3 regions of the Streptomyces sp. NPDC060027 genome follow, and region 2 is predicted to be linked to each of the others. Evidence: riboswitches for the same ligand, from Rfam matches in the RefSeq annotation. Region 2 holds a riboswitch; each other region holds the start of a gene.
What was found. Region 2 has a riboswitch for cyclic di-AMP ahead of ACFWBT_RS05935 (transglycosylase family protein). Riboswitches for the same ligand answer to the same signal wherever they lie in the genome.

Region 1 (9,664 bases), on a different contig from region 2:
CAGACGTACAAGCAGCTCCTGGAGGAGACCGACTGGGACTCCTACGGCCGAGGCAAGGACGACCGGTGTGCCAACTGCATGGCGCACTGCGGCTACGAGCCGACCGCGGTCCTCGCTACCATGGGCTCCCTCAAGGAGTCGATCCGGGCCGCCCGCGAGACCTTCACGGAAAGCCGCGGGTGACGTCGTGACCGCCGTTTCCCTGGGCCTCCCCGAAGTGCCGGTCCGCCCGATCGCGGAGCGCCGTGTCTCGCGGCGGATCCAGGTCGGACCGGTGGCGGTCGGGGGCGGGGCGCCCGTGTCGGTGCAGTCGATGACCACGACCCGTACGTCGGACGTCGGCGCCACCCTGCAGCAGATCGCGGAACTGACCGCGTCCGGCTGTCAGATCGTCCGCGTCGCCTGCCCCACGCAGGACGACGCGGACGCCCTCGCGACCATCGCCCGCAAGTCGCAGATCCCGGTGATCGCGGACATCCACTTCCAGCCGAAGTACGTGTTCGCGGCGATCGAGGCGGGCTGCGCGGCGGTGCGGGTGAACCCCGGGAACATCAAGCAGTTCGACGACAAGGTGAAGGAGATCGCGCGGGCCGCGAAGGACGCCGGGATCCCGATCCGTATCGGGGTGAACGCCGGCTCGCTCGACCGGCGGCTGCTCGAGAAGTACGGGAAGGCGACGCCCGAGGCGCTCGTGGAGTCGGCGCTGTGGGAGGCGTCGCTCTTCGAGGAGCACGGGTTCCGGGACATCAAGATCTCGGTCAAGCACAACGACCCGGTGATCATGGTCAACGCCTACCGGCAGCTGGCCGCCCAGTGCGACTATCCGCTGCACCTCGGCGTGACCGAGGCCGGGCCGGCGTTCCAGGGGACCATCAAGTCGGCCGTGGCGTTCGGGGCGCTGCTCTCCGAGGGCATCGGCGACACCATCAGGGTCTCCCTGAGCGCGCCGCCCGCCGAGGAGTGCAAGGTCGGCATCCAGATCCTGGAGTCGCTGGGGCTGCGGCAGCGGCGCCTGGAGATCGTCTCCTGCCCGTCCTGCGGGCGTGCCCAGGTCGACGTGTACAGGCTGGCCGACGAGGTCACGGCCGGTCTGGAGGGAATGGAGGTCCCGTTGCGCGTCGCGGTCATGGGCTGCGTCGTCAACGGTCCCGGCGAGGCGCGGGAGGCGGATCTGGGGGTCGCCTCCGGCAACGGCAAGGGGCAGATCTTCGTCAAGGGCGAGGTCATCAAGACCGTCCCCGAGTCGAAGATCGTCGAGACCCTCATCGACGAGGCGATGAAGATCGCCGAGCAGATGGAGAAGGACGGCGTCGTGTCCGGAGAACCGGCCGTCACCGTGAGCTGATCAGCACGGACCGAGAGGGGGCCCGACGTGACGATTCTGGAGAACATCCGGGGACCACGCGACCTGAAGGCGCTGTCCGAGGCGGAACTCGGTGAACTGGCCGAAGAGGTGAGGGAGTTCCTGGTGCACGCCGTCGCCAGGACCGGCGGTCACCTCGGACCCAACCTGGGAGTGGTGGAGCTGTCCATCGCCCTCCACCGGGTCTTCGAGTCGCCCGTGGACCGCATCCTGTGGGACACCGGCCATCAGAGCTACGTACACAAAATGCTGACAGGACGTCAGGACTTCTCCAAGCTGCGCAGCAAGGGCGGCCTGTCCGGCTATCCCTCGCGCGAGGAGTCCGAGCACGACGTCATCGAGAACAGCCACGCCTCCACGGCGCTCGGCTGGGCGGACGGGCTCGCCAAGGCCCGCCAGGTGCAGGGCGAGAAGGGCCACGTCGTCGCGGTCATCGGCGACGGCGCGCTCACCGGCGGCATGGCCTGGGAGGCGCTGAACAACATCGCCGCCGCCAAGGACCGGCCTCTGATCATCGTCGTCAACGACAACGAACGCTCGTACGCGCCGACCATCGGCGGCCTCGCGAACCACCTCGCGACCCTGCGGACCACCGACAGCTACGAGCAGATCCTCGCCTGGGGCAAGGACGTCCTGCTGCGCACCCCCGTCGTCGGCCACACGATCTACGAGTCCCTGCACGGCGCGAAGAAGGGCTTCAAGGACGCCTTCGCGCCGCAGGGCATGTTCGAGGACCTCGGGCTCAAATACGTCGGACCGATCGACGGCCACGACCTCGGCGCCGTGGAGTCCGCCCTGCGCCGGGCGAAACGCTTCCACGGGCCCGTGCTCATCCACTGCCTGACGGAGAAGGGCCGTGGCTACGAGCCCGCGCTCGCCCACGAGGAGGACCACTTCCACACGGTCGGGGTGATGGACCCGCTCACCTGCGAGCCTCTCGCACCGTCCAACGGCCCCTCCTGGACCTCCGTGTTCGGCGAGGAGATCGTCCGGATCGGCGAGGAGCGCGCGGACGTCGTGGCGATCACGGCGGCCATGCTGCATCCTGTGGGGCTCGGGAAGTTCGCCGAGAGGTTCCCCGACCGGGTGTGGGACGTCGGCATCGCCGAGCAGCACGCCACGGTCTCCGCGGCCGGACTCGCGACCGGCGGTCTCCACCCCGTCGTCGCCGTCTACGCGACCTTCCTCAACCGGGCCTTCGACCAGCTCCTCATGGATGTCGCCCTGCACCGCTGCGGCGTGACCTTCGTCCTCGACCGGGCCGGGATCACCGGTGTCGACGGCGCCTCGCACAACGGCATGTGGGACATGTCGATCCTCCAGGTCGTGCCCGGCCTCAGGATCGCCGCGCCGCGCGACGCCGACCAGCTGAGGGCCCAGCTGCGGGAGGCGGTCGCCGTCGACGACGCGCCGACGATGATCCGCTTCCCGAAGGAGTCGGTCGGCCCCGCGATCCCCGCGGTGGACCACGTGGGCGGGCTCGACGTCCTGCACCGGGGCGAGCGCCCCGAGGTGCTGCTCGTCGCCGTGGGGGTGATGGCCCCGGTCTGCCTCCAGGCAGCCGACCTGCTGGAGGCCCGCGGCATCGGCTGCACCGTCGTCGACCCCCGCTGGGTCAAGCCCGTCGACCCGGCGCTGCCGCCGCTCGCCGCCGAGCACCGGCTCGTCGCCGTCGTCGAGGACAACAGCCGGGCGTCGGGCGTCGGCGCGGCCGTCGCGCTGGCCCTCGGGGACGCCGAAGTCGACGTGCCCGTCAGGCGGTTCGGCATCCCGGAGCAGTTCCTCGCGCACGCCAAGCGCGCCGAGGTGCTGGCCGACATCGGGCTCACGCCCGTGGAGATCGCCGGGCGGATCAGCGCCGGCCTGGCGGTCAAGGACGAGCGGTCCAAGGCCGCCCACGAGCTGTCGAAGGCCGCCGACGTGCCGGCCGAGGATGAGTTGTCCAAGGAGAAGAAGGAATGACCGACCCTGCGGAGAAGGGGGAGTTCGACCTCGGCGCGCTCCTCGCCGAGCGTGGAGCCGAGCGCTACGAGCTGCACTCGAAGTACCTGAACCACCAGCTCCCGCGCATGCTGCACACCATCGGATTCGACAAGGTCTACGAGCGGGCCGAGGGCGCGCACTTCTGGGACGCCGACGGCAACGACTACCTCGACATGCTCGCCGGATTCGGGGTGATGGGCCTCGGCCGCCACCACCCCGTCGTCCGGCAGGCGCTGCACGACGTCCTCGACGCCTCGCTCGCCGACCTCACCCGCTTCGACTGCCAGCCGTTGCCGGGTCTGCTCGCGGAGCGACTGCTCGCCCACAGCCCGCACCTGGACCGGGTGTTCTTCGGCAACAGCGGAACGGAAGCGGTCGAGACCGCGCTGAAGTTCGCCCGGTACGCCACCGGCAGGCCGCGGATCCTGTACTGCTCGCACGCCTTCCACGGACTGACCACCGGCTCCCTGTCCGTGAACGGAGAGGACGGCTTCCGCGACGGCTTCGCACCGCTGCTGCCCGACACCGCCGTCCCGCTCGGTGATCTCGACGCCCTGGCCAGGGAGCTGAAGAAGGGCGACGTCGCCGCGCTGATCGTGGAACCGATCCAGGGCAAGGGCGTCCACGAGGCCCCGCCCGGCTACCTGCGCGCCGCCCAGGAACTGCTGCACCGGCACAAGGCCCTGCTCATCGCCGACGAGGTGCAGACCGGCCTGGGCCGGACCGGGGACTTCTACGCCTACCAGCACGAGGAGGGCGTCGAACCGGACCTGGTGTGCGTGGCCAAGGCGCTCTCCGGAGGCTATGTGCCGGTCGGCGCGACCCTCGGCAAGGACTGGATCTTCAAGAAGGTCTACTCCTCGATGGACCGGGTCCTCGTGCACTCGGCGAGCTTCGGTTCCAACGCGCAGGCCATGGCGGCGGGCCTCGCCGTGCTCTCCGTCATGGAGAACGACCAGATCGTCGCCAACGCCCGGGTCACCGGCGAGCAGCTGAGGTCCCGGCTGGCCGCGCTGATCGACCGGTACGAGCTGCTCAGCGACGTACGCGGCCGGGGCCTGATGATCGGCATCGAATTCGGCCGGCCCAAGTCGCTCAAACTGCGCAGCCGCTGGACCATGCTGCAGGCCGCGCGCAAGGGCCTGTTCGCACAGATGGTCGTCGTCCCGCTGCTCCAGCGGCACCGCATCCTCACCCAGGTCTCCGGCGACCACCTCGAAGTGATCAAGCTGATCCCGCCGCTGGTCATCGACGAGCACGATGTCGACCGGTTCGTGGAGGCCTTCACCGCGGTCATGGAGGACGCGCACAGCGGCGGCGGGCTGATGTGGGACTTCGGGAAGACGCTGGTGAAGCAGGCGGTGGCGAACCGCTGAGGCCCGCCAGGCCCGCCCTCACCGGCGGGCCGACGGAGAAGGGGCCGGACTCTTTGCCTCTGGGGCAAGAAAATTGCCTCGGAGGCAATCATCGGGCTCAATGGACCTATGAGCACCGATCCAGGGACGGTCGACGAGCCGTCCGACGAGCTGCACGCCGTGGCGCCCCGGCTCCGCGCGCTGCGCCGCGCCGGCTCCCTCACCCTGGAGGCCGCGGCCCGTGCCGCGGGACTCTCACCAGCCCATCTCTCCCGTCTGGAGACCGGGCAGCGCCAGCCCTCGCTGCCGATGCTGCTCACGCTGGCCCGCGTCTACGGTACGACGGTCTCCGAACTGCTCGGCGAGACGGTCGCCGACCGTGACGCGATCGTGCGGGCCGCCGACATGGACCCGGCCCCGGCGGGCGGCTGGACCTACTGGCAGGCCGGCGCGGCCGGCCGCGGCATGCAGGCGCTGCGCGTGCACGTCCCGTACGGCTCGCAGGGCGACATCGTGCGCGTCCACCCCGGCGAGGAGTGGCTGTATGTTCTCCAGGGGCGGCTCAGGCTGCGCCTCGGGGACGCCGCGCACGTGCTCGCGCCGGGGGACAGCGCCCACTTCGACTCGCTCACCCCGCACCGCATCGCGGCCGTCGAGCGCGACGGGGCCGAGCTCCTCTTCGTACACACCCTCTTGCAGAGCCCCGTCGCCGCGCTGTGCCTCGGCCCGGCGACCGCCCACCCCACCTCGGGAGAGACGTCATGACCGAACCCACGGAACCCCGCCGGCCCTCCATGGAGGAGAAGTTCCCGCGCGCCCTGTGGGTGCGGCTGATCATCTATGTCGCCGTCGGCCACCTCTTCGCGGCCTTCATCTACCTGCTCTTCACGCTGGGCGCGCAGAACCAGTAGCGCACCGGCCGGGCGCGCGGGACAGGCCGACGCCCGGGCCCGGCGCGGGGAACCGGCGGACGTGCCCGGGCCCGGCGCGCGGCTCAGTCCAGCAGTCGCTCGCGCAGGCGCTCCCGCAGCTCCGGCGTCATGCCCAGGCCCTGCTCCAGGTAGACGTCGACGCTGCCCCAGGTCTCCTCGATCGCCTCGAAGGCGGCCGTCAGGTACTCCGCGCGCGCGTCGAACAGGGGGCTGAGCAGCTCCATGATCTCGGGGGAGTACGCGGAGGCCGAGGAGTTGGTGCGGTGCACCCTGTAGCGGCGGTGCGCGGCGTTCGACTCCAGGTAGTCGGCCACGATCGCGTCCTGCTCGACACCGAGGGCGAGCAGGGTGATGGCGATGGACAGTCCGGCGCGGTCCTTGCCGGCCGCGCAGTGCATCAGCGCGGGCACGCTGTCCTCGGCCATCGCGCGCAGCACCTGGGAGTGCTCGGCCGTGCGCTCCTTGATGATCCTGCGGTACGAGCCGATCATGCGGTTCGCGCCCTTGCCGTCGCCGAGGATCGCGTGCAGCTGGTCCAGGTCGCCGTCGCGGACCATCTTCCAGAACTCGCTGCCGTCGGCCGGGTCGGACAGGGGCAGATTCACGTTCCGCACGCCCGGCAGCTCGACGTCCGGGCCCTCCAGCTTCTGATCCGCGGCGTTGCGGAAGTCGAAGATCGTGTGGAGCCCCAGGGAGGCGAGGAACGCGGCGTCCTCCTCCGTGGCGTGCGCGAGGTGGCCGCTGCGGAACAGGTGCCCGTAGCGCACTCGTCGGCCGTCCGCGGTGGGCAGTCCGCCCACGTCGCGGAAGTTGCGCACTCCGCCGAGCTCGGGCTCGGTCGACGGGACCTGCTGCGTCACGGGGGCTCCTCCCATTCGGCCGTCGGCGTCGCCCGGCTGGACTCGGGCGACTCGTCGGCGGTTGTCTTCGGCTCGCGCTCTCGACGATACGACATGGGTTCCTGAGGCAATGAGTTGTCCACAGCCGCAGGCTTCAGGACGAGGCACCCATGATCATGTCGACCCCGATCGGGCCTGTTCGACGCCGCCGGGGCCGATGACCGAGATCGGCGCGGATGCCCGGACCTGGCCTCGTTCCGGGGTGAGTGCCGGTCACGCGACACACGTCTCCGACCGTGCGGCGGCCACGGCGCGCGTCACCGAACGCTACGAGCCGCCGCGCCCGCACCGGGCCCGGGGATCACGCGCGGCGCCCCCGCCGCGCCGAGGGGGCGCCATGCCGGTCCGGCCGCATGGCTCCGGATGGGCGAGCTGGTTTCCGACATAAGTGCACAAGTGCTACTAAAGCCGTCAAATCGTCCTAGATGGGGCGTCGTCGCATCACGGCGTGCGGATCGGACTCCGCGAGGGGCTGGATGTGATGGATATCCACCGACGTCGCATGTGACTGTTCTGTCCGAAATAGCGCCTTCATTCCAACTGTCCCTGAAATAAGGCACCGTGGGACGAGTCGCGTGAGGAGCGTCATATTCGTGACGATGCGTTGCCGTCCCCATTTCTCAACCCGCCCGCATTCCCGGGCGGGTTGAGGGGCCGTAAAGATCGTCATTCCACAGAGGGTGACGGCAATTCCCGCATGGATCAAGAAAGGTGAGCGCACAGAAACCGCACATAGTTGTCGACGCGCTCTCATCTCGCTTACGTTCTGCCTCAATCCGGACGGACGCCCAATCCTGCCGCCGCCCGGAATCCGCACACTCACCCGTACATGGCAGGAGCGGGGGACCCACAGGTTCCGTGCCTGGTCCGGTCTCCGGAACAGGCTAGGGGTACAGCCGCGCAGCAGCGTGGCCGGGCATCTCCAGCCCGCACCCGACAGCTCACCTCGCAGGCGCCGGAGAGGAATTCGTCATGCCCGCCAAGGGTAAGCACCGCCGTCCGAAGTCCCTGCGTTTCACCCGCTCGATCGCCGTGGCCGGCACCGGTGGCGCCGCGCTCGCGCTGCCTCTGATGGGAGCCACGGGCGCCCACGCCGCGACCCCGGCCACCGCCGTCGCGCAGCACGTCGAGAAGGCCGCGACCGCCGCTCCCGCGGCCAAGAAGGTCGCCACGACGAAGACGTACGCGGTGAAGTCCGGCGACTACCTCTCGAAGATCGCCGACGATCAGAACGTCACCGGCGGCTGGAAGAAGATCTACTCCGACAACCGCTCGGCCATCGGCAGCGACCCGTCGCTGATCCACCCCGGTCTGAAGCTGTCGCTCGGCAAGAAGGCCGCCTTCGCCGGCGCCACCCACTCGTCCACCCGGACGAAGGCCCCTGCGACGAAGGCCCCTGCGGCGAAGGCCCCCGCGGCCAAGGCCGAGAAGGTGACCACGGCTACCAACGCGGCCTCCGCCAGCAGCAGTTCCGGCTACACCCTGCCCGTCGACGGCGCCACCCTCGGCACCAGCTACAAGCTGGCGGGCAGCATGTGGTCCAGCGGTTACCACACGGGCGTGGACTTCGTGGTCCCGACCGGCACCACGATCAAGTCCATCGCCGCGGGCACGGTCGTCTCCGCGGGCTGGGGCGGCGCCTACGGCAACCAGGTCGTCATCCAGCACGCCGACGGCCGGTACTCCCAGTACGCCCACATGTCGTCCCTGTCCGTCTCGGCGGGGCAGAGCGTGACCGAGGGCCAGCAGGTCGGCCTCTCCGGCGCGACCGGCAACGTCACCGGACCGCACCTGCACTTCGAGGTCCGCACCACGCCGGACTACGGCTCGGACGTCGACCCCGTCGCGTACCTGCGCGCGCACGGTGTCACCGTCGGCTGACGCCCAGCCCTGCTCCTGAAGCCAAGCCCTGCTCCTGACGGCAGGACTGTCTCCGAAGGCCGGACCCCACGATCCCCGGGGTCCGGCCTTCGGAGTTTCCCGTACAAGGCGCGTGACCGCCGCGCGGCGATTCCCATGATTTCCGCTGCCCGTGGGTGGTCGCTGCCTCAACAGCCTTGATCGGAGCCCTATTCCGGAGTTGACCAATACTTGGCCAGTGGCCTATCTCACCGCACGTCAACCCCTCCCTACGGTCGCGTAGCTCACATCCGAGGGTGAATCATTGCTCGATGTGGCAGACGATTCGAAGAGTGACAACAGATCAGTGATCGGGTCGTACGTGGCGGTGGGGGACAGCTTCACCGAGGGCGTCGGCGACCCTGGGCCCGACGGGGCCTTCGTCGGTTGGGCGGACCGGTTCGCGGTCCTTCTCGCGGACCGGCGTCCCGAGGGCGATTTCACCTATACCAATCTCGCCGTGCGCGGCAAACTGCTCGACCAGATCGTCGAGACCCAGCTCCTGCGGGCGAAGGAACTCGGCCCGGACCTGGTCTCGTTCTGCGCGGGCGGCAACGACATCATCCGGCCCGGCACCGACCCCGACGAGGTCGCGGAGCGCTTCGAGCGCGCGATCATCGACCTCACCTCCGCCGTCGGCACCGTCATGGTGACCACCGGCTTCGACACCCGTGGCGTCCCCGTGCTCAAGCATCTGCGCGGCAAGATCGCCACGTACAACGGACATGTGCGGGCCATCGCGGACCGCTACGGTTGTCCCGTCCTCGACCTCTGGTCCCTGAAGACGATCCAGGACCGCCGTGCCTGGGACGGCGACCGCCTGCACCTCTCGCCCGAGGGCCACACCCGGGTCGCGCTCCGTGCCGGACAGGTGCTCGGCCTCGAGGTGCCCGCCGACCCGGATCAGCCCTGGCCGCCCCTGCCGCCGCGCGGCACGCTCGAGATGCGGCGCGACAATATCCAGTGGGCGCGCGAGTACCTGGTGCCGTGGATCGGACGGCGGCTGCGCGGGGAGTCCTCGGGCGACCACGTGGCGGCCAAGGGTGCCCTGTCACCGGACGACATCAAGATGCGCATCGAGTCGGTGGCCTGAGCCGCGACGACCTCCGTCGCGGCGCCACAGGCGGCGAGGGTACGGGCCGACTCGGCCGGTCGGGCGCAGGCCGGGCGACGGCGCCCGGGACGGACCGGGCCGACCGGTGAGGTGACGGCGACGGAGTGGCGCGGACGGGG
Region 2 (9,664 bases):
CGGAGGATCTGGTCGACGCGTGCGCCGGCGGTCGTTCGCTGGTCGTCGTGGCCACCGGTGAGGGCGAGCCCCGCCTCACCGACGGCCTGGCCCGGCTGGCGGGCTCCGGCCGCGTACAGATGCCGGACCTGGAGCTGCTCCCCGCCTCGTACGACCTGCCGGGCGCCCGCCTGCTCGACCTCGTCCAGGTGATGGACCGCATCCGTGCCGAGTGCCCCTGGTCGTCCCAGCAGACCCACAAGGGCCTGGCGAAGTACGGCATCGAGGAGGCGTACGAACTCGTCGAGGCCATCGAGGAGGGCGACCGGGACGAGCTGCGCGAAGAGCTCGGTGACGTCCTGCTCCAGGTCGTGTTCCACTCCCGGATCGCCGAGGACGACGAGGAGGGCCCCTTCTCGATCGACGACGTGGCCGGCGGCATCGTCGCCAAGCTGATCCACCGCCACCCCCATGTCTTCGGCGACGAGACGGCCACGACGCCCGAGGAGGTCAAGGCGCACTGGCTGCGCACCAAGGCCGAGGAGAAGCGGCGCACTTCGGTCACCGAGGGCGTCCCGCTGGGTCAGCCCGGCCTGGCCCTGTCGGCCAAGTTGTCGTCCCGGGTGCGGACGGCGGGACTCGGGGTCCCGCTGCCCGCCGGGGAGGGCGTGGGGTACGAGCTGCTGGCGATGGCCGCGCACGCCGAGGCCGAGGGCGTGGACCCGGAGGCGGCGCTGCGGGCGGCGGCCCGGGCGTACCGGGACGCGATCCGCGTGGCGGAGGGCTTCGTGGGGACGGACCGGGATCAGCACAGGGATCAGGACGGGGATCAGGACGGGGATCCGGACGAGGCAGGGTGAGGGGCGAAGAAGGGGGAGGGGTGAAGGAGGGGGAGGCGCAGGGGAGGACTGACGGCGGCCGGAGTCACGCCCCCGTGGCGCGGTCCGCCGGGTTGTGCCAGTTCGGCACGGGGCGGTCGAGCAGCCACTCCGCCGCGCCCAGCGGGCGGGGCCGGGTCTCTCCGGTCGGCGGCAGCAGGTCGTGGAAGACACGGTCGGCCGGTGCGCCGAGGGCGGGAAGGGCCTCGCCGACCTCCTCGACGAGATCGGGCGGACCGGCGATGTAGACGTCGTGCCGGGTCCAGCCGGCCCGGTTGCCCAGCGCGGTGAGCAGCCGTTCCGTCGCCTGTTCCTTGGGGCGGCCGGGCGCGGGCGTGATGAAGGTGACGGCGAGCTGGGGGAGCCGGGCCCGCAGGCGTTCGACGGCGGGCCGGTCGTAGAGGTACGCGATGTCGCGAGCGACGAGGAACAGGCGGGCCTCGTGGGCTGGGTCGAGCTGTTCCAGCAGGGCCTTCACCGGGGCCCAGCCCGTGCCGGCCGCGATGAGGGTCAGGGGCCGGTCGGCCGGTGTCCGCAGGGTGAGGCCGCCGCCGGGCGCGCCCAGCCGCAGTACGTCGCCCACGCGGGTCTGCCGGACGAGCGCGGTGGAGAGCACCCCGTCCTCGACGCGGCTGATGTGCAGGTCGACGGTGCGGTCGGCGCGGGGCGCGTTGGCGAGGGAGTAGGGGCGCCAGACGCACGGCAGTTGGGGCGTGTTGACGCTGACGTACTGACCGGGGGAGTAGGTGAGCCGCTGCCGTGGCCGCAGGGTGAGGACGACGAGGTCGTCGCCGTGCCGGGTGCGGGCGACGACCTCCGCGTCCCACCAGCGGGGCTCGCCGTGGTGCTGGGCCTCCCAGGCGCCCTGCAGCATGAGATGGGTGATCGCCTCGTACGCCTCGGCCCAGGCCTTCTCGGCCTCGGAGCTCCAGGCGGAGCCCGCGACGAAGGCGAACGCGGCGATCAGGCTCGCCCCCACGGCCGCGTAGTGGTCCGGCTGCGCCAGGTACTTCCGGTGGTCCCGCCCGAGATCCCTCAGGTACCGGGGCAGTTCCGGATCCTCCAGCCCGTCCATGACGAACGTGAGCGCCGCGAAGAGCCGGTCCCGCTGCCGCTCCATGTCCTGCGGGAGGTCCGCCGGGAACAGCCCGCGGAGCTCGGGGTTGTGGCGGAACAGATGCGAGTAGAAGTACTTGACCGCGAACTCGGCCCGTCGTTCCACGACCGCGAAGCTGGATCTGAGTATTTCGGGGTCCACTGCGTGAATGTAGGGAGGTGCCGAGCGGCCGAGTCAAACAGTCGGCCATGTCTGGACAGCCTGGGGTGAAAAGGGCAGGGGGGACTCGCCGTCGCCGCCGGGCCTCCCCGGTACCGCCCCGATCGCCGGTCGGCCCGGGCGTCCCCGCGTCCTGCGGATACCGTCGAGGGGTGACCGAGCACGAATCCCCCGCCAGCGCCGCCCCCGAACTCTTCACCTGGGAGTTCGCCACCGATCCCTACCCGGCCTACGCCTGGCTCAGGGAGCACGCGCCGGTGCACCGCACCCGGCTGCCCAGCGGAGTGGAGGCCTGGCTCGTCACGCGGTACGCCGACGCCAAGCAGACGCTCGCCGACCAGCGGCTGTCCAAGAATCCCGCGCATCACGACGAACCCGCGCACGCGAAGGGCAGGACCGGGATTCCGGGGGAGCGCAAGGCCGAGCTGATGACGCATCTGCTGAACATCGATCCGCCGGACCACACCCGGTTGCGGCGGCTCGTCAGCAAGGCCTTCACCCCCCGGCGTGTCGCCGAATTCACCCCACGGGTGCAGGAGTTGACGGATCAGCTCATCGACCAGTTCGCGGCCAGGGGCTCGGCCGACCTCATCCACGAGTTCGCCTTCCCGCTCCCCATCTACGCCATCTGCGACATGCTGGGCGTCCCCCGCGAGGACCAGGACGACTTCCGGGACTGGGCGGGGATGATGATCCGGCACGGCGGCGGGCCGCGGGGCGGGGTCGCCCGGTCCGTCAAGAAGATGCGCGGCTATCTCGCCGAGCTCATCCACCGCAAGCGCGAGGCGCTGTCCGATGTGCCCGGACCCGGCGAGGACCTCATCTCCGGACTCATCCGCGCCTCCGACCACGGCGAGCACCTGAGCGAGAACGAGGCCGCCGCGATGGCCTTCATCCTGCTCTTCGCCGGTTTCGAGACCACGGTCAATCTCATCGGGAACGGGATGCACGCCCTCCTCACCCACCCCGAGCAGCGGGCCCGTCTCCAGGCCTCCCTCGCGGCCGGGGAGAGCGGACTGCTCGAGACGGGCGTCGAGGAACTCCTGCGCTACGACGGGCCCGTGGAGCTGGCCACCTGGCGGTTCGCGACCGAGGACGTGCGGATCGGCGGGCAGGACATCGCGGCCGGCGATCCCGTGCTCGTGGTCCTCGCCGCCGCGGACCGCGACCCCGAGCGGTTCGAGCGGCCGGACACGCTCGATCTCGCACGGCGTGACAATCAGCACGTGGGCTACGGCCACGGCATCCACTACTGCCTGGGCGCGCCGCTGGCCCGTCTGGAGGGGCAGACCGCGCTCGGCACGCTCCTCACCCGCCTCCCCGACCTCCGACTTGCGGGAGATCCGGCTGATTTGCGTTGGCGTGGAGGGCTCATTATGCGCGGATTGCGCACGCTTCCGGTGGAGTTCACCCCGGTCAAATAGCCCTTGATCGGTCCATCGGTGACCCTTCGCCACCCCTGTCGAGGGGGTTCTTCCGAATACCGGAAAGAGCACCCTTCCGGCTACCGGAACATGATGATCCATCAAATCTGTGATCTTCACGTGATCTGTACTGCATCGACTTGTGACAAGCGTTCGACTCCGGCTACGTTCACCCATCAACGCGGCACCTGCGCTTCTTACTTCGCAGGAGGCCCGTTGTCACCTGCTGTCACGCGAAAGGCTTCCGCATGCTCTCCGGGAACGGCCGTCACCGTCGCCCCCGTCAGGCCCCGGCCCTCATCGTCGCCGCAGGGGTGACCGGATCGGCGATCGCCATCCCGTTGCTCGCCGCGACGAGTGCGAGCGCGGCCGACGGAACCACCTGGGACCGGGTGGCACAGTGCGAGAGCGGCGGCGCGTGGAGCGCCGACAACAGCAACGGGTACTACGGCGGGCTACAGCTGACCCAGGACGACTGGGAGGCGTACGGCGGTCTCGAATACGCCCCGAGAGCCGACCAGGCCAGCCGTTCGCAGCAGATAGCCGTGGCCGAGAAGGTGCTCGACGACCAGGGGCTCGCGGCCTGGCCGACCTGCGGACCGCTCTCCGGGCTGAGCGCGGACTCGGGCGACGTGCGTGTCGACACGGGCCTGGCCGGCGACTCGTCGGCCGGCGGGAGCGAGTCGAGCGGCTCCGTTTCGTCCGGATTGTCGACTACGCCCAACTCATCCCCTTCATCCATCCCGTCCGGTTCAGCTGATTCGGGCGACTCCCCGGACGTGACCGACAACACCGCGAAGCCCAGCGCCTCGCAGGATTCCGGCAGCTCGGACAAGGCGACCGGCAAGGACGACAAGTCGGACAAGTCGGGTCAGGACGGCGCTTCTTCGGATGCCTCCGACGACGCGAGCGCCAGCACCGGGCGGCACCGTGGCGGCAGTGCCGACGAGGACGCGTCGGCCGGCGCGGCCGACGACCGCACCGACAGCGCCGCCGGGCGGCACGCCTCGCGCGGCTCGAGCGACTCGCGCGACGCCACGGACGACTCGTACGTCGTGGACGACGGGGACAGTCTCTGGAGCATCGCCGACGCCCTTGACCTCGAAGGTGGATGGGGCGGCCTGTACGTCGCGAACGAGGACACGGTCGGGGCCGATCCCGACCTCATCGTTCCCGGTCAGAGCCTGTCTGTTGCTACCGAAACGGTCGAAAAGTAGCGGGAGTTCACGTCACGGTTAGCTGTGGAATGTCCGGTTTGGCGCGAGTGAGAGATGGGTCTCAGAAGCCCTGATCGTCTTTGAAATTCCGCCGATCGACTGCTTACGGTCGTGACCGCTCGCCACAGCGGGCCCCGACGGTCACAACGCCGAATCCTGCCAGCGGCCGTACGGGAACAGTCGTCGCGTCATGCGCCGTAGGCAGGAGCGGGGGACCCAAGGTAAGCGCCGCGTCCGGGAGTTGAGAGACATCCGGAACGGCTTGGGGTTAAGTCGCGTGTCGGACGTCCTGGAGACGGGACCGAAGACACGCGGCCGGGCAACTCAACCGGCCCGAACCCGACAGCTCACCTCGCAGGCGTCGGTGAGGGGATCACTCCATGCTGTTTTCCAGCAAGGGCAAGCACCGCCGTCCGAACAAGGCCACCCGCGTCGCCACGCTCGCCGGTGTCACCGGTGTCGCCATCGCCGCTCCGCTGATGGCGGCCGGCAACGCCTCCGCCGCCACCGCCTCCGAGTGGGACGCCGTCGCCCAGTGCGAGGCCGGCGGCAACTGGTCGATCAACACCGGCAACGGCTACTACGGCGGCCTGCAGTTCTCGGCCTCCACCTGGGCCGCGTACGGCGGCACCGCCTACGCCTCCACCGCCGACCAGGCCTCGAAGTCGCAGCAGATCGCCATCGGCGAGAAGGTCCTCGCCGGGCAGGGCAAGGGCGCCTGGCCGACCTGCGGCGTCGGCCTGTCGAGCGCCGCGTACAGCGGTGACACCTCGACCCCGTCGACCCCGTCGGCCCCCTCCTCGTCGAGCGCCTCGCAGGGCAGCACCACCCGTACGACGGAGCAGCCCGCCTCCCGTTCCGCGGAGCGCCCGGCCGCCCAGAAGACCGTCACCACCCCGACCGGCAAGAAGGTCAAGAAGGGCGACGGCGAGTACAAGGTCGTCAAGGGTGACACCCTCAGCTCGATCGCCGAGAAGAAGCACGTCAAGGGCGGCTGGCAGAAGCTGTTCAAGCTGAACAAGGACGTCGTCGCCGACGCCGACTTCATCTACCCGGGCCAGCAGCTGCACCTCGGCTGAGCACGGCCGCGTACCGGCCCCCCATGGTCGCCCTCGGCGGACGGCGACCGCAGCCGGGCCGCGCGCAGCCTCACTCGCGCTGAACGACAGCTCCCCTCACAGGCCGGGCCTCCATGTGGAAGGCCCGGTGAGGGTCCCCGTCCCCACGGGCTCCCCGCTCCGGTGCTTGTTCCCCCGCATGCACCGGAGCGGGGTTTTTCATTTCTTTTTTTGTTCCGTTCAGGAACAATATGTACCCTCAGTTCTGCCCAAGGGGTGGTCGATCGGCTGGCCGATCCCCCCGGGCCGGTTAGGCTCATCCCGCAGGGCTGGCAAGTCCTGCGTACCCGCGTCACATCCCAGAAGGAGATGCTCGTGCCGTCCATCGACGTCGTCGTAGCCCGGGAAATCCTGGACTCCCGAGGCAACCCCACGGTCGAGGTCGAGGTCGGCCTCGACGACGGCAGCACGGGTCGTGCCGCCGTTCCGTCCGGCGCTTCCACCGGCGCCTTCGAAGCCATCGAGCTCCGCGACGGTGACCCGAACCGCTACCAGGGCAAGGGTGTCGAGAAGGCCGTCCTCGCCGTCATCGAGCAGATCGGCCCGGAGCTCGTCGGCTACGACGCCACCGAGCAGCGCCTGATCGACCAGGCGATGTTCGACCTGGACGCCACCGACAACAAGGGCTCGCTCGGCGCCAACGCCATCCTCGGCGTCTCGCTCGCCGTCGCGCACGCCGCTTCCGAGGCGTCCGACCTGCCGCTCTTCCGCTACCTGGGCGGCCCGAACGCGCACCTGCTGCCCGTTCCGATGATGAACATCCTGAACGGCGGGTCGCACGCCGACTCGAACGTGGACATCCAGGAGTTCATGATCGCCCCGATCGGCGCGGAGTCCTTCTCCGAGGCCCTGCGCTGGGGCACCGAGGTCTACCACACCCTCAAGTCCGTCCTGAAGTCCAAGGGCCTGTCCACCGGCCTCGGCGACGAGGGCGGCTTCGCCCCGAACCTGGACTCCAACCGTGCCGCGCTCGACCTCATCGTCGAGGCCATCAAGCAGGCCGGCTACGTCCCCGGCGAGCAGGTCGCGCTCGCCCTCGACGTCGCGGCGTCCGAGTTCTACAAGGACGGCAAGTACGAGTTCGAGGGCAAGTCCCGCTCGGCCGCCGAGATGACCGAGTACTACGAGGAGCTCGTGGCGGCCTACCCGCTCGTCTCCATCGAGGACCCGCTCTTCGAGGACGACTGGGCCGGCTGGAAGGTCCTCACCGACCGCCTCGGCGACAAGGTCCAGATCGTCGGCGACGACCTGTTCGTCACCAACCCGGAGCGCCTGGCCCGCGGCATCGAGGAGGGCACCGCCAACGCGCTGCTCGTCAAGGTCAACCAGATCGGTTCGCTGACCGAGACCCTGGACGCCGTCGAACTCGCCCAGCGCAGCGGCTACAAGTGCATGATGTCCCACCGCTCCGGCGAGACCGAGGACGTCACCATCGCCGACCTGGCCGTCGCCACCAACTGCGGCCAGATCAAGACCGGCGCCCCGGCCCGCTCCGAGCGCGTCGCCAAGTACAACCAGCTGCTGCGCATCGAGGAGATCCTCGACGACGCCGCGGTGTACGCCGGCCGCTCGGCGTTCCCCCGCTTCAAGGACTGACCCCGCAAGGCTCAGGAAGCGTCGTCCGTACGTCCCCGCACTCGGTCCCGTACCGTGTGCGGGGACGTACGCGCGTGACGGGCCCCTACCGACGGGCCAGTACTGGGGAGGCGGGACTCATGGCCGTGAAGGACCGGGACCGGTTCTCCACCTCGACCCGGCTGAAGCTGCTCGGCGAGCAGACGGCGGCCCGGGTCTACCGCTCCCAGACCAAGCGGCAGGCGCGCCGCTCCCGGCTGACCGGCCGGGCCGCGCTGCTGGCCCTCGTCCTGTGCTCCCTGATCGTCGCCCTCGCCTACCCGATGCGGCAGTACGTCTCCCAGCGCGCCGAGGTCGCCGACCTGGAGCGGCAGCGGGAGCAGGCCCGGCAGCGGGTCGAGCAGCTGCGCGACCTCAAGGCGCGCTGGCAGGACGACGCGTACGCCGAGCAGCAGATCCGGCAGCGGCTGCACTATGTGATGCCGGGCGAGACCGGCTACGTGGTGATCGACCCGGACGCGGCGAAGCAGGCCCGCGCCGACAAGGGCACCACCGACCGCCCCTGGTACGCCAATGTCTGGGACGGCGTGGACAAGTCCGACGCCGCCGACCAGTGACGACCCATGAACTGACCAGAAAGACACGTGACTCACGGCATGGAAACGCCACCGCCCACCACCCCGCGCACCGAGCCCACCGACGCCGACGTCGAGGCCTTCAAGCAGCAGCTCGGCCGGCCGCCGCGCGGGCTGCGCGCGATCGTGCACCGCTGCCCCTGCGGTCAGCCGGACGTGGTGGAGACGGCCCCCCGCCTCCCCGACGGGACGCCGTTCCCGACCACGTACTACCTGACGTGCCCGCGGGCCGCGTCGGCGATCGGGACGCTGGAGGCCAACGGGGTCATGAAGGAGATGACCGACCGGCTGGCCACCGACCCCGAACTGGCCGCGGCCTACCGCGCCGCCCACGAGGACTACATCGCGCGCCGTGACGCCATCGAGGTGCTGGCGGGCTTCCCGAGCGCGGGCGGTATGCCGGACCGGGTGAAGTGCCTGCACGTCCTGGTCGCCCACTCGCTGGCCGCGGGGCCGGGCGTGAACCCGCTCGGCGACGAGGCGATCGCGATGCTGCCGGAGTGGTGGCGCAAGGGGGCGTGCGTGACGCCGCCCGGCCCGCCGTCCGGCGACGAGCGGCAGGTGGAGAGGTCCGGAGAGGGCGCCGACGCCGGCCACTTCGCCTTCAAGCCTGCTCGGTCGGGTGAGCCGGGTGAGCCGGGTGAGTCCGCCGGGTCCGGCGAGGACGACCAGTGACCCGGGTCGCCGCCGTCGACTGCGGTACGAACTCGATCCGGCTCCTGGTGGCCGACGCCGACCCGCGGACGGGTGGACTCGTCGAACTGGACCGGCGGATGACCATCGTCCGGCTGGGCCAGGGCGTCGACCGCACCGGCCGGCTCGCCCCCGAGGCGCTGGAGCGGACGTTCGCCGCGTGCCGTGAGTACGCGGCGGTCGTCAAGGAGCACGGCGCCGAGCGGCGGCTGCGGTTCGTGGCCACCTCCGCCTCCCGGGACGCCGAGAACCGGGACGAGTTCGTGCGCGGGGTGCTGGACATCCTCGGCGTCGAGCCGGAGGTCATCACCGGGGACCAGGAGGCGGAGTTCTCCTTCACCGGGGCGACCAAGGAGCTGACCGGGCGCGACGACCTGGCCAAGCCCTACCTGGTCGTGGACATCGGCGGCGGTTCGACCGAGTTCGTCGTCGGGGCCGACCGGGTGGACGCGGCACGCTCCGTGGACATCGGCTGCGTACGGATGACGGAGCGGCACCTCGTGCACGACGGTGCCGTGACCGACCCGCCCACCGCGGAGCAGATCGCGGCCATGCGCGCCGACATCGAGGCGGCCCTCGACCTCGCCGGGGAGACGGTCCCGCTGCGCGAGGCGCGCACGCTGGTCGGGCTGGCCGGCTCGGTCACCACGATCGCGGCGATCGCGCTGGACCTCGACGCCTACGACTCCGCGAGGATCCACCACTCCCGGGTCTCAGTCGACCGGGTCCGCGAGATCACCGCATGGCTGCTGCGCTCCACCCACGCCGAGCGCGCGGCCGTCCCCTCCATGCATCCGGGGCGCGTCGACGTGATCGCCGCGGGTGCCCTCGTGCTGCTCTCGATCATGGAGCGGACCGGGGCCCGGGAG
Region 3 (9,664 bases), on a different contig from region 2:
ACGTGCCCACGCGCGCGCCGGTGACGCCCAGGCGGCCGGCGCGGCGCTGAAGGCGGCGGAGGGCTGGCTGGAGCGGGCCCGCGACGGCGACCACGACCCGTCCTGGCTCGGCTTCTACTCGTACGACCGCTTCGCGGCCGACGCCGCCGAGTGCTACCGCGACCTGAAGGCACCGCGCCAGGTGCGCCGCTTCACCGAACAGGCGCTGTCGAAGCCGACGGAGGAGTTCGTACGCTCGCACGGGCTGCGCCTGGTGGTGTCGGCGGTCGCCGAGCTGGAATCGGGCAATCTGGACGCCGCGTGCGAGCAGGGCGTACGAGCGGTGGAGGTCGCGGGGCGCATCTCCTCCGCGCGCACCACCGAGTACGTGAAGGACCTGCTGCACCGGCTGGAGCCGTACGGCGACGAACCGCGCGTGGTGGAGCTGCGGGAGCGGGCGCGGCCGCTGCTGATGGCTCCGGCGTAGGCAGGGCGCGACGGCCCCGCGGCCCGAAACGGCACGGGGCCTGTTTCTCGGGTTTGAGGGCATTGTCAGTGGCGCAGTGCACTATCGAAGCCGGGAGGTGGTGCAGGTGCGGAGCGCGTACGACTGCGATGTGCTGGTGATCGGCGGCGGAATCGTCGGTCTGTCGACGGCGTATGCCATCACGCGTGCGGCGCCGGGCACCCGCGTGACGGTGCTGGAGAAGGAGCTGGGGCCCGCCCGGCACCAGACCGGGCGCAACAGCGGGGTGATCCACAGCGGGATCTACTACCGCCCGGGCTCCCTGAAGGCCCGGTACGCGGTGCGGGGTGCCGCCGAGATGGTCAAGTTCTGCGCGGAGTACGACATCGCGCACGCCGTCACCGGCAAGCTGATCGTCGCGACGGAGAAGTCGGAGCTCCCCCGGCTGCACAGCCTGGTGCAGCGCGGCCGGGAGAACGGCATTCCGGTCAGGGAGCTGGGCCCCGCCCAGCTCACCGAGTACGAGCCCGAGGTCCGCGGTCTCGCCGCCATCCACGTCAGCACCACGGGCATCTGCGACTTCGTGGCGGTGGCCCGGCGGCTCGCGGAGGCCTCCGGGGCCGAGATCCGGTACGGGGCGGACGTCGTGCGCGCCGACCGCCGCCCCGGCCTCGGCGTCGCCGTGCGCACGGCGGACGGGGCGATCGTCCGCGGGCGGGTCCTCGTCAACTGCGCGGGGCTGCACTGCGACGAGATGGCCCGGCTCACGGGGGACGACCCCGGCATGCGGATCGTGCCGTTCCGGGGCGAGTACTACACGCTCGCGCGGCCGGAGCTGGTGCGAGGCCTGGTGTACCCGGTTCCGGACCCGGCGTTCCCCTTCCTCGGCGTCCATCTCACCCGGGGCATCGACGGCGGCGTCCACATCGGCCCCAACGCGGTGCCCGCGCTCGCCCGGGAGGGGTACGGGTGGGGGGTCGTCCGGCCCCGGGAGCTGGGCGCGACCCTGTCCTGGCCGGGTTCCTGGCGGATAGCCCGACGGCACTGGCGCTACGGAGCCGGGGAGCTGCGCCGGTCGGTGTCGAAGGCGGCGTTCACGGAGGCGGTGCGACGGCTGCTGCCCGCGGTGACGCCGGAGGACCTGGTCCCCGCCGCCGCCGGGGTCCGCGCCCAGGCGGTCCTGCGGGACGGCACCCTGGTCGACGACTTCCTGATCAAGGAAGGCCCGCGGACGGTGCACGTCCTGAACGCGCCGTCCCCCGCGGCCACGGCCTCGCTCCCGATCGGCCGCGAGGTCGCCCGCCGGGCCCTGGCGGCCCTGGCAGCGGCCTGACCGGCCCGGCCCGGGTCACGCGGGCCGCCCCGCACCGCGGCCCCCGTAAAATCGGTCCCACTGTGTCTGAATTCCTCGACTCCCCCGAAGAGACCCGGCCCGCCTCCGCCGAGGACGGCCCGCTGCGTCACCACCGCGCCAAGAGCGAGCCCCGCTTCCCCGACGGCCCGCAGCCCGATCCCGCCGGCTCGCACTTCGAGCGGCGGATCCGGAGTTTCCAGCCGCGGCGGAGCCGGGTGACGACCGGCCAGGCGGACGCGTTGCAGCGCCTGTGGCCCAAGTGGGGTCTGGACATCGACGGACAGCGGAAGCTCGACCTGGCGGAGCTGTTCGGGGCGGACTGCCCCGTCGTGCTGGAGATCGGCTTCGGCATGGGCGAGGCCACCGCGCAGATGGCGGCCGAGGACCAGGGGACCGGAATCCTCGCCGTGGACGTGCACACACCCGGTCAGGGCAACCTGCTCAACCTCGCCGAGCGGAGCGGCCTGACCAACATCCGGGTCGCCAACGGTGACGCGATCATCCTGCTCCGCGAGATGCTCCCGCCCGCGTCCCTCGACGGCCTGCGCGTCTACTTCCCCGACCCGTGGCCCAAGAAGCGCCACCACAAGCGGCGGCTGATCCAGCCGGAGTTCCTGGATCTCGCCGCGACCCGCCTCGCGCCGGGCGCGCTCGTGCACTGTGCGACGGACTGGGAACCGTACGCGGAACAGATGCTCGAAGTGCTGAGCGCGCACCCCGACTTCGAGAACACCCGGCCGGACGGCGGTTTCGCGCCGCGTCCGGAGTTCCGGCCGCTGACCCGTTTCGAGGGCCAGGGACTGGACAAGGGTCATGTGGTGAACGACCTCCTGTTCCGGCGCGTACAGCATCGAGACCAGCACACCCCGGGCGACTGACCCGCACGCGGCGCTCCGGAGTCTCCCTGGAATCCCGGGACGACTCCGGTCACCCTCGCGGGCCACGCCCTCCCTCGTTAGGGTCAATGCCGTGGCCATCCATCCTCCGTACCCGACACAGTCCGGCGGCCCCGCCGGACCTGCGCTGAGACACCCGCACTGGTGGCAGCGCAGATGGGTCCGGTACGGATCGCTGATCACGCTGCTCGCGATGTCCGGTCTCGTGATCCTCGCCCTAGTCCGCGAGCAGACCGGCACCGAGGGTTTCCTGGTCGGCCTCGGACTGGCCGTGTTCCCCGTGCCGCTGCTCATCGCCGCTTTCCGATGGCTGGACCGGGTCGAGCCGGGCCCCTGGCACAACCTGCTCTTCTCCTTCGCCTGGGGCGCCTGCGCGGCCGCGCTCATAGCGATCGTCGCCAATAGTTTCGCGACCCGGTGGATAGCCATAGCGACCGCGGATCCGTCCAGCGCCGACACCCTCGGCGCGACCGTCATAGCGCCCGTCGTCGAGGAGTCGGCGAAGGCGGCGGCCGTCCTGCTGGTCTTCCTCTTCCGCAGACGGGACTTCACCGGGATCGTCGACGGTGTGGTGATCGCCGGGGTCACCGCCACCGGCTTCGCCTTCACCGAGAACATCCTCTATCTCGGCACCGCCTTCGGCACCGACCAGCTCAGCGGGGAGAGCGGGCTCGCCTCCGTCACCGCCGCGACCTTCTTCGTCCGCGTGGTGATGTCGCCCTTCGCGCATCCGCTGTTCACCGTGCTGACCGGCATCGGCTTCGGCGTCGCGGCGCTGTCCGCCGAGCGCCAGCATGTGCGCCGCGTGCTGCTCCCCCTGGCCGGACTGCTGCTCGCGATGGGCATGCACGCGCTCTGGAACGGCTCGTCGGGCTTCGGCGAGTGGGGGTTCTTCGGGGTGTACGCCGCGTTCATGGTGCCCGCGTTCGGGCTGCTGACCTGGCTGGCCGTCTGGACCCGGCAGCGTGAGCTGCGCACCGTGCGCGCGGAACTGCCCGCGTACACCGTCGCCGGGTGGCTGGGCGCGACGGAGCCGTGGGCGCTCGGCTCGATGCGGGCACGGCGGCTCGCCCGCGAGTACGCCGGCCACCACTTCGGGAAGGCCGCTGCGCGCTCGGTGGCGGAGTACGAGGCGTTCGCGACCTCACTGGCGTTCCTGCGCCACCGGGGACGCCTCGGCCGCGCGGGCGCCGATTTCGTCGTACGGGAGCGCGAGTTGCTCGACGAGCTGTGGCGCCGCCGGGGGATCGCCCGCCCGGCCCTCGCCTACGCGGCCCGCGCGACGACTCCGATGCCCGCGCCGCCGCCCTGGCCGGCCCACGGGTACACGAACGGCTACGGGTACGCCGCCCCGCAGCCGCAGCCGCAGCCGTACGCCCCGCCGGTGCCGTATCCCGCGTACAACCCGTACCGCTCGTAGAGGCGGCACCGCCCCGCATCACCGGCCCGACACCGGCGGGAGACGGCACCACCGGCGCGCGGCACCACCGACGGCTCGGCATCCCCGACGGCTCGGCACCGCCGACGGCTCGGCACCGCCGGTCGATGCCGGCGATGCCTGCGCCCTGTCCTCCGGCGGTTACGCCGACGCCTTGGACAACCGCGTCAGTTCGTCGTCCGTCAGGACCAGGTCCGCGACCCCCAGCAGGGCCGGGAGCTGCTCCACCGTCCGGGCGGAGGCGATCGGCGCGGCGACCGTCGGCTGGGCGGCCAGCCAGGCGAGGGCGACCGTCGCGACCTCGGAGCCATGGGCCTCGGCCACCTCGTCGAGGGCGGCGAGGACCCGCTGCCCGCGTTCCGTGTCGAGGTGCTTGGCCGCGGCCCCTGCCCGGGGCGAGTCGACCGTCGTGCCCGGGCGGTACTTGCCGGTGAGGAAGCCGGCGGCGAGCCCGAAGTACGGGACGGCGGCCAGGCCGGCCCGGGAGGCGATGTCCCGCCGGGCGCCCTCGTAGGTGTCGCGTGAGACCAGGTTGTACTGCGGCTGGAGCGCGACATAGCGCGCGAGGCCCTCGCGGTCGGAGAACTCCAGGGACTCCTGGAGCCGCTCGGGCGAGAGGTTGGAGGCGGCGATGTGCCGCACCTTGCCCGCCGTCACCAGCTCGTCGAGGGCGCCGATGATCTCGTCGACCGGCACCTCCGGCTTGTCGAAGTGCGTGTAGTAGAGGTCGATGTGGTCGGTGCCCAGGCGGCGCAGTGACGCGTCGGCCGCGGCCTTGATGTTGGCGCCGGACAGCCCCGGGTACGCGGGGTGCTGGCTGACCTTGGTGGCGACCACGATGTCCGCGCGGTTGCCACGGGTCTTCAGCCACTTGCCGATGATGGTCTCGGACTCGCCGCCCTCGTTGCCCTCGACCACGACGAGTAGGAGTCGGCCGTATCGAGGAAGTTGCCGCCGGCGGCCGCGTAGGCGTCGAGCACCGCGAAGGACCGGGTCTCGTCGGCCGTCCAGCCGAAGACGTTGCCACCGAGGGAGAGCGGGAAGACCTCGAGGTCGGACGAACCGAGCTTGCGAAGAGAAGTCATGCCCGACGTCAACGCCCCCACCTGATGCATGTATTCCGCACCCACTCCTGCGGGGCCTGGTGAGAGCGCGCGTCCGCACACGCCGGACCGGCAGCCCTGACGTCGGGGGGGTGTCGTCAGGACCGCCGGAGAAAAGGAAAGCCGCGCGCACGGCCAGGAGCCGCACGCACCGCGAGCACACGGATCACGAAACCTCGGGCACGAGGGGTCGCTCGTACGGATCAGCGCGCGTACGGCTCAGGGTCGTACGGCCAGGGAGCCCGTACGGGTCGGAGCCCGTACGGGTCAGAGGCCGTACGGGTCAGAGGCCGTACGGGTCAGAGGCCGTACGGGTCAGGGGTTGAGGCCCTTGCCCTGGAGCCACGCCATCGGGTCGATGCCGGTGGCGGCGCCGCCGGGGTGCACCTCGAGGTGCAGGTGCGGCCCGGTGACATTGCCCGTCGCACCCACGCGCCCGATGACATCACCGGTGGCGACCTTCTGGCCCACGCTGACGCTGATCGACGACTGGTGGCAGAACCAGAGCTCCGTACCGTCGTCGAGGGTGAGGATCGTGCGGTAGCCGTACGATCCGGCCCAGCCGGCCTCCGTGATGGTGCCGCTGTGGATCGCCTTGATGAGCGTCCCGGTGGGCGCCGCGAAGTCCAGTCCGGTGTGGTACCCGGAGGACCACATGGAGCCGGCCTCGCCGAAGGTCGAGGTCAGGGTGTACGAGGAGGTCGGCAGCGAGTAGCTCTTGGCGAGCTCGGCGAGGCGCTCGGCCTCGGCCTCCGCCTTGGCCGCGTCCTCCGCCTTCTTCTTCACCGCGGCGGCCTTGGCCTCCGCGTCGTCCTGCTGCTTGGCGGCGAGCGCGACGGCCTTCTTCGCGGCGGCGGCCTGGGCGGCCTGCTGGGCGGCGGTGTCGACCTGGTTCTGCTGCGACTCGGCCTGCTGCATGATGCGGGCGCGCAGCGCCTCACCGGCGTCCGTGGCGCCCTGGGCCGTGTCGACGCTGGTCAGACCGGCGCTCGTGAGCGGAGTGGTGGAACCCTTGGGAGCGCTGGATCCGCCGTCCGATATCAGGGCCTTGGCGGACTCGGTGACCGACGACAGGTCGGGCAGCGAGATCGAGACGGGCGCCTTGCCCGGCGCGGCGGTGGCCATGCCACCCGCACCGACGGCGGCTATGACACCCACGCCGAGAACGGTCGAGCTGCGGGCGAGTCCTCCACCGCGCTGCTTGCCTACGCGGTGCCGGCCGCGGACGGGAAGAACGGAATCCTCGGTGGGGTTCCACTCTTCCCAGGTTCCCTCGTCCTTGCCGGAGGCATAGCCGAAGGTGTGAGTGTCATTCGGCGCGAACGAGGTTGGCTGAGCAGGCCGGTTGGACGCCACGTGGGCGCACTCCTTTCCTTCCCTGTCGCCTACCGGGTTAGCTGACGGGTTCGGAGCAGGAAGGTCTCCTACGCGCGTATAACCACCGTGCTTCCACGGCGTAATACGCTCGATTCACCCCAAGTAGGTGGTTCCCCGGTTCCTTTGCAGGATTCGGCACGTGCGCACGGAGCCGTCTCTTGTGACGGCTGGGACGACCGCGCTGCGTTATCGAACGTTAATAGACTCAGGCACCGGATTCCAAGCTGTTCCGACTGATCATTAACAGCTTTTGGCCAGGACTTTGGGGTCATGGACGATGAAAAACGGGCGAGTTGACCACGTGACCTCGACACGGATTTATTTGACGGTGTGTCAGTCGTTATGCGGAGGGGCACTGTCCGATCACTCCTCGTGACAACGGCCGAGAAGACCGTACGCGTCGCGGGTGACGGCCGCCCAGAGCAGCCCATGAACCCGCTCGCGGGCCCACCTCAGACGCGCCGGACGGCGAGCAGCGCCATGTCGTCCGTCAGCGCGCCGCCGGTGTGCCGGCGGACCTCCTCGGCGAGGGCGGTCAGCAGCGCGTCGGGGCCGGGAAAGACCCGTCCTGCCAGCCGCGCGGCCGGATCGTAGAACTCCCCGCGCGGATCGCGGGCCTCGGACAGACCGTCGGTGTGCAGGAGCATCGTCGCCCCGCGCGGAAAGCGGGCCGTCAGCACGCGGTCGGGCCAGGTCCCCAGCTCGCTCATCCCGAGGGGCAGCGCGAAGGACTCGGCGGCGAGCGTGACGAGTGTGCCGTCGAGATGCAGGAGCAGGGGCGGCGGATGGCCGCGGTTGACGATGCGCACGATGTCCTCGTCGTACGGGATCTCCGCGAGGACGGCGGTGGTGAACTCCTCGAACGCGTCGGGGCTCTCGTGCCGGGTGCCCGGGCGCGTCAGCGCCCGCTCCAGCCGCCGTGCGACCGCCTCCAGGGACTCCTCCTGCTCGGCCGCCTCCCGGAACGCCCCGATCACCACGGCGACGGCGGCCACGGCGGCCATCCCCTTCCCGCGTACGTCGCCGACGACCATCCGCACGCCGTACGGCGAGTCCTGCACCGCGTACAGGTCACCGCCGATGAACGCGTCCGCCTGCGCCGCCTCGTACCGCGCCGCGACGTCGAGGCCGTTGATCCGCGGGTCGGGCTCGGGCAGCACGGCACGCTGCGCGAACTCGGCGATCTCCCGTACAGAGGCGAGCCGTTCGTCGCTGCGCCGGACGAGGATGTTGATGAGGACCGCGAGGACGGCGGCCGTCGCCACGGTGACCGACTCGGTGACCGCGTCGACCTTCAGGACGATGTCGAGCAGGTGGTGGACCAGGAACACCGTGCCGACGGCGAGAACGCCGGTGACGACGGTGCCGCGCAGCGAGTAGAGGGGCGCGGCGACCAGGGGCGCGGCCGTGAAGAGGGGGGCCGCGGTGAAGGCCGACGGCGTGAAGTAGTCGTAGATGATCCCCCCGACGAGGAGCAGCACCGGCAGGGTCCGGAGCAGGGTGCGCGCGAAGGAGATCCGGCGGGGAGCCGCTCCCACCGGACCGGGCAGCCGGGCGCCTCGGGGCAGACCGGGCGGCGACCTGTCGGCGCGGTCATGCGGTTCTCCGGATCGCTGCTCACCTCCTGGCTGCCCCACCCGTCCAGAAGACCCGGAGCGGGGACGGCGGGCGACCCGTGTGGCCCGACCGGGGGATCGCCGGCTGCCGGAAGGGGACCGGTCCGGAGAACCGGCCGGGAAGGGGAACGATCCCGGAGAGAACCGGCCGGAGGGCACAACACCAAGGGCCGGAACTCGTGAATCCGAGTTCCGGCCCTTGGTCTTCAGTAGCGGGGACAGGATTTGAACCTGCGACCTCTGGGTTATGAGCCCAGCGAGCTACCGAGCTGCTCCACCCCGCGTCGTTGAAACCAGTGTACGCCATCCGCGGGACCCGAAGCACACGCGTTCAAACGCGCCCCATGAGTGAGGCCGCGGGGTGGGCTAGCCGAGGAGATGCAGGTTGGGGGCCTTGGCGTGTTCCGCGTACTCGGGGAGGACGACGACGTCGGCGCCCGCGGCGGCGAGGAGCCCGTTCCCGTCGGCGTCCGCGACGAACGTGTCGGGCTCGCGCCAGGCGGTCACGACCCGGCGTACACCGGCGTCGAGGATCAGCCGGGCGCAGGGCGCGGGCCGGGAGGCGCGGCGGGCGCACGGCTCCAGGCTGCTGTAGACGGTGGCGTCGGCCAGCCGCGGATCGGCCGGGTCGATCTTGGCGAGGGCGGCCTCCTCGGCGTGCACGACGGGGTCGTCGCCCTCGCGGGAGTGGCCCCGGGCCAGCTCGGTCCCGTCGGCCGCGACGACCACGGCGCCCACGCTGAACGCGGTCTCCGAGGGCGGGCACAGCGCCGCCAGCTCGCAGGCGAGCTCCAGCCACCGCCGGTCCGCCGCGGAGGCGAGCGAGTCGGTGCCGGGCGCGGTGGGCACGTACCGGATGAGCACGACATCCCCGACGGGCCGGGTCTCCGCCAGCCGCATCCGGCCGGGGGGATAGGTGCCCGTTCCGAACAGCCGCGGCGCGTCCGGCTGCCCGACGAAGAGGGGGGCGACGGCGAGCTGCAGTTCGTCGGCCAGGCCCTCGCGCACGAGCTGGGTGTGGACCTTCCCGCCCCCTTCGACCATGAGGCGGCGCACGCCCCGTACGTCGTGGAGGTGTTCCAGCAGCGCGCGCCAGTCGAGTCCGGGGCCGGTCGGGACGACGTCGACGCCGGGGAGACCGTGCAGCCGGGCGGCTGCGCGCCGCGCGCCCTCGCCGGTCGTGTAGACGACCTTTTCGCCGCCCGTGTGCCAGAACTGTGCCTTCGGGTCGAGGTCGCCGGAGCCGCTGACGGTGACCTTCAGCGGGTACTCGGGGCGGCCGGCGGCGACGCGGGCCGCGCGCCGGTCGGCGGAGTTGACCAGGAGCCGCGGATTGTCCGTACGCAGGGTGCCCGCGCCCACCAGGATCGCGTCGCTGGACGCCCGCACCTCGTCGACCCGGTCGAAGTCGGCCGCACCCGAGAGCAGCAGCCGC

Region 1: another riboswitch for cyclic di-AMP. It lies ahead of ACFWBT_RS02675 (peptidoglycan DD-metalloendopeptidase family protein); the one in region 2 lies ahead of ACFWBT_RS05935 (transglycosylase family protein).
Region 3: another riboswitch for cyclic di-AMP. It lies ahead of ACFWBT_RS32640 (M23 family metallopeptidase); the one in region 2 lies ahead of ACFWBT_RS05935 (transglycosylase family protein).

What each region holds. Positions count from the first base shown of each region.
Region 1 covers NZ_JBHWVI010000005.1:73,972-83,635, reverse strand. Annotated here, with positions in the region: gene hpnH (adenosyl-hopene transferase HpnH) at 1-183, shown strand, start outside; gene ispG (flavodoxin-dependent (E)-4-hydroxy-3-methylbut-2-enyl-diphosphate synthase) at 188-1,345, shown strand; gene dxs (1-deoxy-D-xylulose-5-phosphate synthase) at 1,373-3,325, shown strand; gene ACFWBT_RS02695 (aspartate aminotransferase family protein) at 3,322-4,722, shown strand; gene ACFWBT_RS02690 (helix-turn-helix domain-containing protein) at 4,831-5,466, shown strand; gene ACFWBT_RS02685 (DUF6126 family protein) at 5,496-5,612, shown strand; gene ACFWBT_RS02680 (tyrosine-protein phosphatase) at 5,696-6,493, opposite strand; cyclic di-AMP (ydaO/yuaA leader) riboswitch at 7,343-7,500, shown strand; gene ACFWBT_RS02675 (peptidoglycan DD-metalloendopeptidase family protein) at 7,505-8,413, shown strand; gene ACFWBT_RS02670 (SGNH/GDSL hydrolase family protein) at 8,739-9,524, shown strand.
Region 2 covers NZ_JBHWVI010000014.1:37,942-47,605, forward strand. Annotated here, with positions in the region: gene ACFWBT_RS05915 (nucleoside triphosphate pyrophosphohydrolase) at 1-839, shown strand, start outside; gene ACFWBT_RS05920 (globin domain-containing protein) at 904-2,115, opposite strand; gene ACFWBT_RS05925 (cytochrome P450) at 2,163-3,557, shown strand; gene ACFWBT_RS05930 (transglycosylase family protein) at 3,806-4,774, shown strand; cyclic di-AMP (ydaO/yuaA leader) riboswitch at 4,958-5,150, shown strand; gene ACFWBT_RS05935 (transglycosylase family protein) at 5,155-5,853, shown strand; gene eno (phosphopyruvate hydratase) at 6,202-7,488, shown strand; gene ACFWBT_RS05945 (septum formation initiator family protein) at 7,608-8,084, shown strand; gene ACFWBT_RS05950 (DUF501 domain-containing protein) at 8,124-8,777, shown strand; gene ACFWBT_RS05955 (exopolyphosphatase) at 8,774-9,664, shown strand, end outside.
Region 3 covers NZ_JBHWVI010000183.1:4,256-13,919, reverse strand. Annotated here, with positions in the region: gene ACFWBT_RS32665 (MFS transporter) at 1-466, shown strand, start outside; gene lhgO (L-2-hydroxyglutarate oxidase) at 543-1,778, shown strand; gene trmB (tRNA (guanosine(46)-N7)-methyltransferase TrmB) at 1,901-2,677, shown strand; gene ACFWBT_RS32650 (PrsW family intramembrane metalloprotease) at 2,769-4,115, shown strand; partial or broken gene ACFWBT_RS32645 (aldo/keto reductase) at 4,275-5,218, opposite strand; gene ACFWBT_RS32640 (M23 family metallopeptidase) at 5,552-6,592, opposite strand; cyclic di-AMP (ydaO/yuaA leader) riboswitch at 6,604-6,761, opposite strand; gene ACFWBT_RS32635 (PP2C family protein-serine/threonine phosphatase) at 7,066-8,151, opposite strand; tRNA gene ACFWBT_RS32630 (tRNA-Met) at 8,440-8,513, opposite strand; gene ACFWBT_RS32625 (dihydrofolate reductase family protein) at 8,596-9,664, opposite strand, start outside.